Regions from separate parts of the Streptosporangium nanhuense genome, predicted to be linked through region 1. Evidence: riboswitches for the same ligand, from Rfam matches in the RefSeq annotation. Region 1 holds a riboswitch; the other holds the start of a gene.
What was found. Region 1 has a riboswitch for cyclic di-AMP ahead of AC5L38_RS05805 (C40 family peptidase). Riboswitches for the same ligand answer to the same signal wherever they lie in the genome.
Positions count from the first base shown of each region.

Region 1 (3,714 bases):
GGCTCCGCCTCGGGCAACGCCCGTGCCGCCCTGCAGTTCGCCTTCGCCCAGATCGGCAAGCCCTACCGGTACGGCGGCACGGGTCCCAGCGGCTGGGACTGCTCCGGCCTGGTCCAGGGGGCCTGGCGCAGCGGGGGGGTCAGCCTTCCCCGTACGACCTGGGAGCAGTGGAGCTGGGGCGCGAGCCGCAAGGTGTCGCTGAGCGAGCTCCAGCCGGGCGACCTCATCTTCAGCGAGGGTCTCGGCCACGTCAGCATGTACGCGGGCGACGGCAACATCGTGCACGCCCCGCAGACCGGTGACGTCGTGAAGGTCGTCCCGCTCTCCTCCTACGGCCGCCGCATCGTCGGAGCCGTCCGCCCCTGAGCCCTGCCCGCCGAGCCCTGAGCGGGGCCGATGGGTTCCGGCTCCGGCGCGTGGTGACGGTGGACGTCTCCCGGGTGCCCGCGCCGTCCGGAGCGGGCTCCCAGGGCCTGGGCGCGTGTCCTCCGTCCTGAGAGCGCATCGGGTTCGTGCGGGCTCCCCTTGAGGACACGTGCCGGGGCCCGGGTGGGCTCCGCCCTGAGAGCGCGCAGGGCCCTCACTGAGGCGTTCACACCTCGCCGTGCGCTCCACCGGCTCCCCGGCCCCTGGGAGGCCGCCAGGCTCCACCGCGTCCCGTGCCCGCGCGATCGGGGGGCCGGGTGAACCGATGTCCGTCCTGGCGCTCGGCGCCGCCGGTTTTGAGGTCGTTCGGGCGGATTTCCGGAGGTCGATCCATGGTGCCGGCACGTGCGCGCAGGGGCCGAGAGGCCCGATCGTCCGGGGGCGGCGCATTCTAAGGCCAAGCCTCAGGCGCGGCGATGTGATGAATATTACAGAAATCACTATTAATCAGAGTGATGCCGGTCGTGTGACGAGGGTCATATCTCAATAGCATAAATAGCCATTTAGCAGGGGTAACAGGAAGATCAAGAGGGCTGTCCGGTCACCCGATTTGGCGAATGCTTTGCCGAAAGTTGGAGATCGGGGTAACTTCTGGCGTCGCGACGTGCAAGCCACGCCGTCGCGGCGAATGTCGGTCTTCGGGCCGGTGTCCCTATAGAAATCCAACCGGCCGCCGCGCCCCCACCCGGGGGCAGGGCTCATCACGGCGGCCCGCCGAATCTATGCAGCCAGGAGGCATGGAACCGGGGACCCAAAAGGCCCAGCACAGTGTGGCCAGGGGTGAATCGGCACATTTGTGCCGTAGGGCATCTTCCAAGCCCGAACCCGTCAGCTAACCCGGTAGGCATCAGTGGAAGTCCCAAGGAGAAATCCTGTCTACCACCCCGTACAACCCCCGTCTGTCGCGCCTTTTCCGCCTTTCCATCGGCGGTATCGCCCTCACCCTGACCGCCTCAGCCGGAGCGGTCACCCTAGGGCCCACGGCGGCGCAGGCGGTGGCGGACGGCCCCTCGGAGATCTTGTTCAACAGCGTGACCGACGCCTCCGAGAAGGCCGAGAGCACCAAGAAGACCGCCCCTCGAACCGTGACCACCGCGACCAGGGCCAAGGCCAAGGGCAAGGTCGGGAGGAGCAAGGCGGCACTGCAGAAGGTCCGGGCCGGTAAGGCGGTCTCGGCGGCCAAGAAGCAGATCGGCGACCCGTACCGGTGGGGAGCCTCCGGTCCCGGAGCGTTCGACTGTTCGGGGCTCGTCCGGTACGCCTGGCGCAAGGCGGGCGTGTCCCTCCCCAGGATCACGCACAGCCAGTACAGGTCGATCAAGAAGAAGGTCTCGTGGAGCAAGCTGCGCCCCGGTGACCTGATGTTCTTCAGTGGGAAGGGCCACGTCGGCATGTACGTCGGCAAGGGCAGGATGGTCCACTCGCCGAGCAGCGGCAAGACGGTCCGTGTCGTGAGGCTGGCCGGCTACTACAGGTCCTCCTTCGCAGGAGCGGCACGGCCCGGGGGCTGAGCCCCGCACGGAGCCCGGGCACGGAGCCCGGACTACGAGGCCTGAGCGAGAAGCCCAGGCCCGGAATCCGAGTACGGGCACCGAGCCCGCGTCCGGGCAGGCGTCCGAGCACGCAAGAGCGGCCCCGGCCCTCCACCAGGAGGGCCGGGGCCGCTCCATGCCGGTCGAGTACCATCGGCTCGTATGTCCGTCCCGAAAGGGCGCCGCGCCGTGCTCGCCGGGATGCTGGCGCTGATGAGCGCCGGTCCGTTCGCCGGGACGGGCCCCCTCCTGGCCGGAGCCGCACCGCTTTTGCCCGACGCCCCTCACGGCCCCCGGACACCTCCGCGCGACCCTCACGATCTGTGGCCGGGCGCCGCGGTCACCGTCCGGGGAGAGCACTCGCTCGTGATCGGCCACGGCGTCCCGGCCGCCGTCCTGCGGGATCTGGCGGCCAGGGCCGACCGGGCCCGCGCGACGGTCGCGGCGATCTGGGGGCCGGTCCACGCGGTGGTCCTCTTCCCCGCCACCGACGCCGAGGCCGCGTCGCTCGCCGGGGCCGGGAGCACCCGCGGCCTGGCCGCGATGGCGACCGCGGACCGGGTGATCGTCCTGCCGTCGGGATACGCCCGGCTCACCGGGACCGGCAGGGATGTCGTGATCACCCACGAGCTCGCCCACGTGGCCACCGGCGCGACCCGGGGCGGCCGGGTGCCGATGTGGCTCTCGGAGGGCTTCGCCGACTACGCGGGCTACCGTGACGCCGGGCTCGCGGTGCGCACGGCCGCCGCGGAGCTGGCCGCGGAGGTGCGCGCGGGCGTCCTGCCCGCCCGGCTCCCCGCCCCGGCCGACTTCGCCCCCGGCGCGCCGCGGCTCGCGCAGGCGTACGAGGAGGCGTGGCTCGCCTGCAGGTTCGTCGCGGAGCGCTTCGGAGAGAAGGCCCTGGTGAGGCTCTACGGTAGCGATGTCGGGAGCACGCTCGGCCTGCCGGTGGCCGAGTTCACCGGAGCCTGGCGCGACTACCTCAGGGAGGAACTCACGTGACGCTGAGCACGACGGACACGCCCCCGGGCGTGCGGTCGGCGGGGTGGGCGCTGGCCGTCCTGGGGGTGGTCACGCTGGCGGTCGTGGCGTTCACCACGCCCTGGCGGGCACTGCCCGAGGGGGCCCCGCCCGTCGTTCCCGATCCGGCCCGTGACTTCACCGCCGAGCAGATCGCCAGGGCCGAGAGGTTCGACGCGCTGGTCAGCCTTCCCGGCTACCTGTCGCTCGGCCTGACGCTGGTCGTGGCGGGGGTGCTGGTGGCCACCCCGCTGGGCGCGCGGCTCGCCGACCGGCTGCCGGGGCCGTGGTGGCTGCGGACGCTCCTCGGCGTGCTGGCGCTGTCGGCGGCCGTGGCGATCCTGCGCTGGCCCCTGGGGATGTGGTCGGAGGGCTACCTGCGCGACTTCGGGCTGTCCACCCAGGCCTGGCCGGCCTGGTCGGCCGACCGGGCCAAGAGCACCGGCATCGGCACCGCGCTGACCGCGATCATGGTGCTGGCGGTGGTCGCCCTGGCGCGGCGCTACCGGCGCTGGTGGATCCCCGCGTCGGCCGGGGCGTTCGTGCTGACCGTGGCCGCCTCCTTCGCCTACCCGGTGCTCGTCGAGCCGGTCTTCAACGACTTCAGGCCGCTGGAGGCCGGACAGCTTCGCGACGACCTGCTCGCCATGGCCGCCAGGGACGGCGTGCCGGTCGAGAACGTGCTCGTCGCCGACGCCTCCCGGCGGACCACCGCGCTCAACGCGTACGTCTCCGG
Region 1 covers NZ_JCADBG010000002.1:201,020-204,733, forward strand. The annotation lists gene AC5L38_RS05800 (C40 family peptidase) at 1-366, shown strand, start outside; cyclic di-AMP (ydaO/yuaA leader) riboswitch at 1,129-1,288, shown strand; gene AC5L38_RS05805 (C40 family peptidase) at 1,458-1,937, shown strand; gene AC5L38_RS05810 (hypothetical protein) at 2,121-2,960, shown strand; gene AC5L38_RS05815 (M48 family metallopeptidase) at 2,957-3,714, shown strand, end outside.

Region 2 (3,714 bases), on a different contig from region 1:
ACCGACCACCTGTCGTTCTTCACCTACACCGACCGGCCCGGCATCGTCGGCGTGGTCGGCCGCATCCTCGGCGACCACTCGATCAACATCGCCTCGATGCAGGTGGCCCGTGACGCCAAGGGCGGCAAGGCGCTCATCGCGCTCACCGTCGACACCGCCATCCCGGCCGAGGTGATCGACCAGATCGGCTCGGAGATCGGCGCCGACAGCGGCCGCTCGGTCGACCTGGCCGACTAGCCGTCCCGCCGATGTGGCCGCCGTCCCGGAGACCGGGGCGGCGGCCACATCTCGTCTCAGCATGTGGGAAGTGTGTACGCCGGGCGAGACGCTGTTCCCGTGGCCAGGTAGCCTGGAATGAAATGCGCCAGGTTCTCGTAATTCCTACCTGCCGCGGCGAGGCCTGACAGGGGCAGGCCGGCGACTCGCCGCGGTGTCGTGGCGCGTGCCGGCTCCAAGCCCCCGCCGCCGGTCCGTGATCCGGACCCGCGACATCAGGCCTGGTCGGAGTCCCGACCGGAGTCTCGACCACCTTCATTGCTGGCATGCGACCGAGACGAGATTCGCCATGTACGACATGTATCCCTGGAACCGTCCCGACGAGACCGAGGACGAGGCCGCCGACGCGCTCCAGACCGCTCTGGACCGCAGGGACAACGGTGGTGCCCCCACTCGCTGAACCCGTTCTCGCCGCCGCCGGGATCTTCACGGCCTCCCGGCGTTGATCCGCCGGCGTGTCTCATCCGCCGGTCACCGTTTCGGTCGCGAGCTCGACCCGCTTGGCCAGCTGGACCCCCTGCGGGTCGGGGCGCACCGCGCCGGCGAAGGACTCGCGGCGCCAGGAGTCGAGTTTCTCCTCCTTGACCACGTCGCCTGTCTGCGGGGCGTGAACCATGTAGCCGGGCTTCGTGATCATGCCCACGTGGCCGAGGCCGCTGAAGAAGACCAGGTCACCGGGCTTGAGGTTCTTCCAGGCGATCTTCTTGGAGAAGGCCGCGTACTGATCGTTGGTGACGCGGGGGAGCTTGATCCCGGCGGCGCCGTAGGCCCGGAGCACCAGGCCGGAGCAGTCGAAGCCGCCGTGGCCGGTGCCGCCCCAGACGTAGGGCGTTCCTTGCTTGGACAGGGCCCACTTCACGGCTTTCTGCCAGGCGGGCTTGACGGCCACGGCCTTCAGCGCCTCTTTCAGCGCGGGGGTGTGGAGCGCGGCGGGGCCGGGGGCCGGGGGAGGGGAGGCGGCAAGGGCGGCGGTCGAGGTCGCGAAGACCGCGGCGCCGGCGACGGCCACGGAGACGGAGATGGACAGGACGCGGGGGAGAACTGTGCCGGACAGGATGATTCCTTCCATAAGGCCGGCCGGGTGAGCTGTCGGGCTCGGGCGTGGAGGCCGCCCTACGGCGCGAGAACGCGCTGATTCGCCCCAAGGAATCCACCTGACGACGACCGGGAACGGCGCTCCGGGGGAGGAGCGGTGTTCCCAAGGCCAGGTAGATCCCGTAAAGAGTGGTTCCCCGGCTCCGTACGGGCCCGGTTAGGGGATGACCCGTACGGATTAGGCAGTGATGTGAATGGGAGGACCATAACCAAACCTCACGAAACGGTCAATACCAAGCAAAGACGGACAAAACGATCAGAGGTCCCGTCGGGCGGATGTGTCCGCAGGGTGAGATCGGTGTTCGATCACCGAGACGGACCGGTAAGGTGCCTGCATGGATTCGCGTAACATTCGCCTGGCGGTCATCCCCGGGGACGGAATCGGAGTCGAGGTCGTCACCGAGGGGCTCAAGGTCCTCGAAGCGGTCGGCACGAAGGTGGAGACCACCACCTACGACCTCGGCGCCAGGCGCTACCACGAGACCGGCGAGACCCTGCCCGACCAGGTCCTCGACGAGCTGCGCGGCTACGACGCGATCCTGCTCGGCGCGGTCGGCGACCCCAGCGTGCCCCCGGGCGTCCTGGAGCGCGACCTGCTGCTCAAGCTCCGTTTCCAGCTCGACCACTACGTGAACCTCCGCCCGGTCAAGCTCTTCCCCGGCGTCGAGACGCCGCTGGGCAAGGCCCGCCCCGAGGACATCGACATGATCGTCGTCCGCGAGGGCACCGAGGGCCCGTACGCCGGGGCGGGTGGCGTCATGCGCCGGGGCACCCCGCACGAGATCGCCACCCAGGAGTCGCTGAACACCGCCTACGGCGTCGAGCGCGTCGTGCGCTACGCCTTCGACAAGGCGCAGGGCCGCCCCCGCAGGAAGCTGACGCTGGTCCACAAGACCAACGTGCTCACCTACGCCGGTGACCTCTGGGCCCGCACCTTCGACCGTGTCGGCCTGGAGTACCCCGACGTCCAGACCGACTACTGCCACGTCGACGCGGCCTCGATGTTCTTCGTCAGCCAGCCCGAGCGCTTCGACGTGATCGTCACCGACAACCTCTTCGGCGACATCCTCACCGACATCGGCGCGGCGGTCGCCGGTGGCATCGGCCTGGCGGCGAGCGGCAACGTCAACCCCGACCGCACCGCGCCGAGCATGTTCGAGCCGGTCCACGGCAGCGCCCCCGACATCGCGGGCCAGGGCAAGGCCGACCCGACCGCCACGATCCTGTCGGTCGCCATGCTCCTCGACCACCTGGGCCTGGCCGCCGAGGCAGCCAGGGTCGAGCGGGCCGTCGCAGACGACCTGGCCGAGCGGCCGGCCGGCCGGACCGGCCGGACCACCCGCGAGATCGGCGACGACATCACCGCCCGAGTAGCCGGCTGAGGAAGCCGCCCTCCTCGACCCCGACGCGCCTGGCGGCTCATCCGAGCCGCCAGGCGCGTTTTTGTTTCTCCAGCACTGCCGGTTTTCGGCATGGATGGAGTAGTTTCCCGTTACCCGGTCCGACGCAGAATGGACCCAAGGGTAAGCCAGACACCAAGAGAAGGATCCGTGCGATGACCACCGCTCAGAAGCTCAGCTTCGACGTGCAGCTCTCCGACCACGCTCGCACCGCGGAAGAGCGCGAGCAGGTACTGGCGAGCCCTGGGTTCGGTCAGGTCTTCACCGACCACATGATCTCGATCGACTACACCGAGGGGCAGGGCTGGCACGACGCCAAGCTCGTGCCCTACGGCCCGCTCAGCCTCGACCCCGCGACGTCGGTCTTCCACTACGCGCAGGAGCTCTTCGAGGGGCTCAAGGCCTACCGCCAGGAGAACGGCTCGATCGTGACCTTCCGGCCGGAGGCCAACGCCGCGCGCTTCAACACCTCCGCGGCGCGGATGGCGATGCCCGAGCTGCCCGAGGAGACGTTCGTCGAGTCACTGGAGCTGCTCGTCCAGACCGACCGCGAGTGGGTCCCGACCACGCCGGGGCACAGCCTCTACCTGCGTCCCTTCATGATCGCGACGCAGCCGGCGCTCGGCGTCAACTACCCGTCCAGGACCTACAAGTACATGGTCATCGCCTCTCCGGCGGCGGCCTACTTCGGCGGGGGCAAGGCCGTCACCGTCTGGCTCTCCACCGAGTACACCCGCGCGGCCCCCGGCGGGACCGGCTTCGCCAAGTGCGGCGGCAACTACGCGGCGGCCTTCGTGGCCCAGCGCCAGGCCGTCGAGCAGGGCTGCGACCAGGTGGTCTGGCTCGACGCGAGCGAGCACCGCTACGTCGAGGAGATGGGCGGGATGAACCTGTTCTTCGTCTACGGCGACCGCCTGCTGACCCCCGCGCTCACCGGAACGCT
Region 2 covers NZ_JCADBG010000008.1:189,740-193,453, forward strand. The annotation lists gene serA (phosphoglycerate dehydrogenase) at 1-237, shown strand, start outside; gene AC5L38_RS17735 (C40 family peptidase) at 737-1,345, opposite strand; cyclic di-AMP (ydaO/yuaA leader) riboswitch at 1,333-1,566, opposite strand; gene AC5L38_RS17740 (3-isopropylmalate dehydrogenase) at 1,707-2,753, shown strand; gene AC5L38_RS17745 (branched-chain amino acid aminotransferase) at 2,927-3,714, shown strand, end outside.
Region 2: linked by a shared signal. The riboswitch ahead of AC5L38_RS17735 (C40 family peptidase) and the one ahead of AC5L38_RS05805 (C40 family peptidase) in region 1 are both predicted to bind cyclic di-AMP.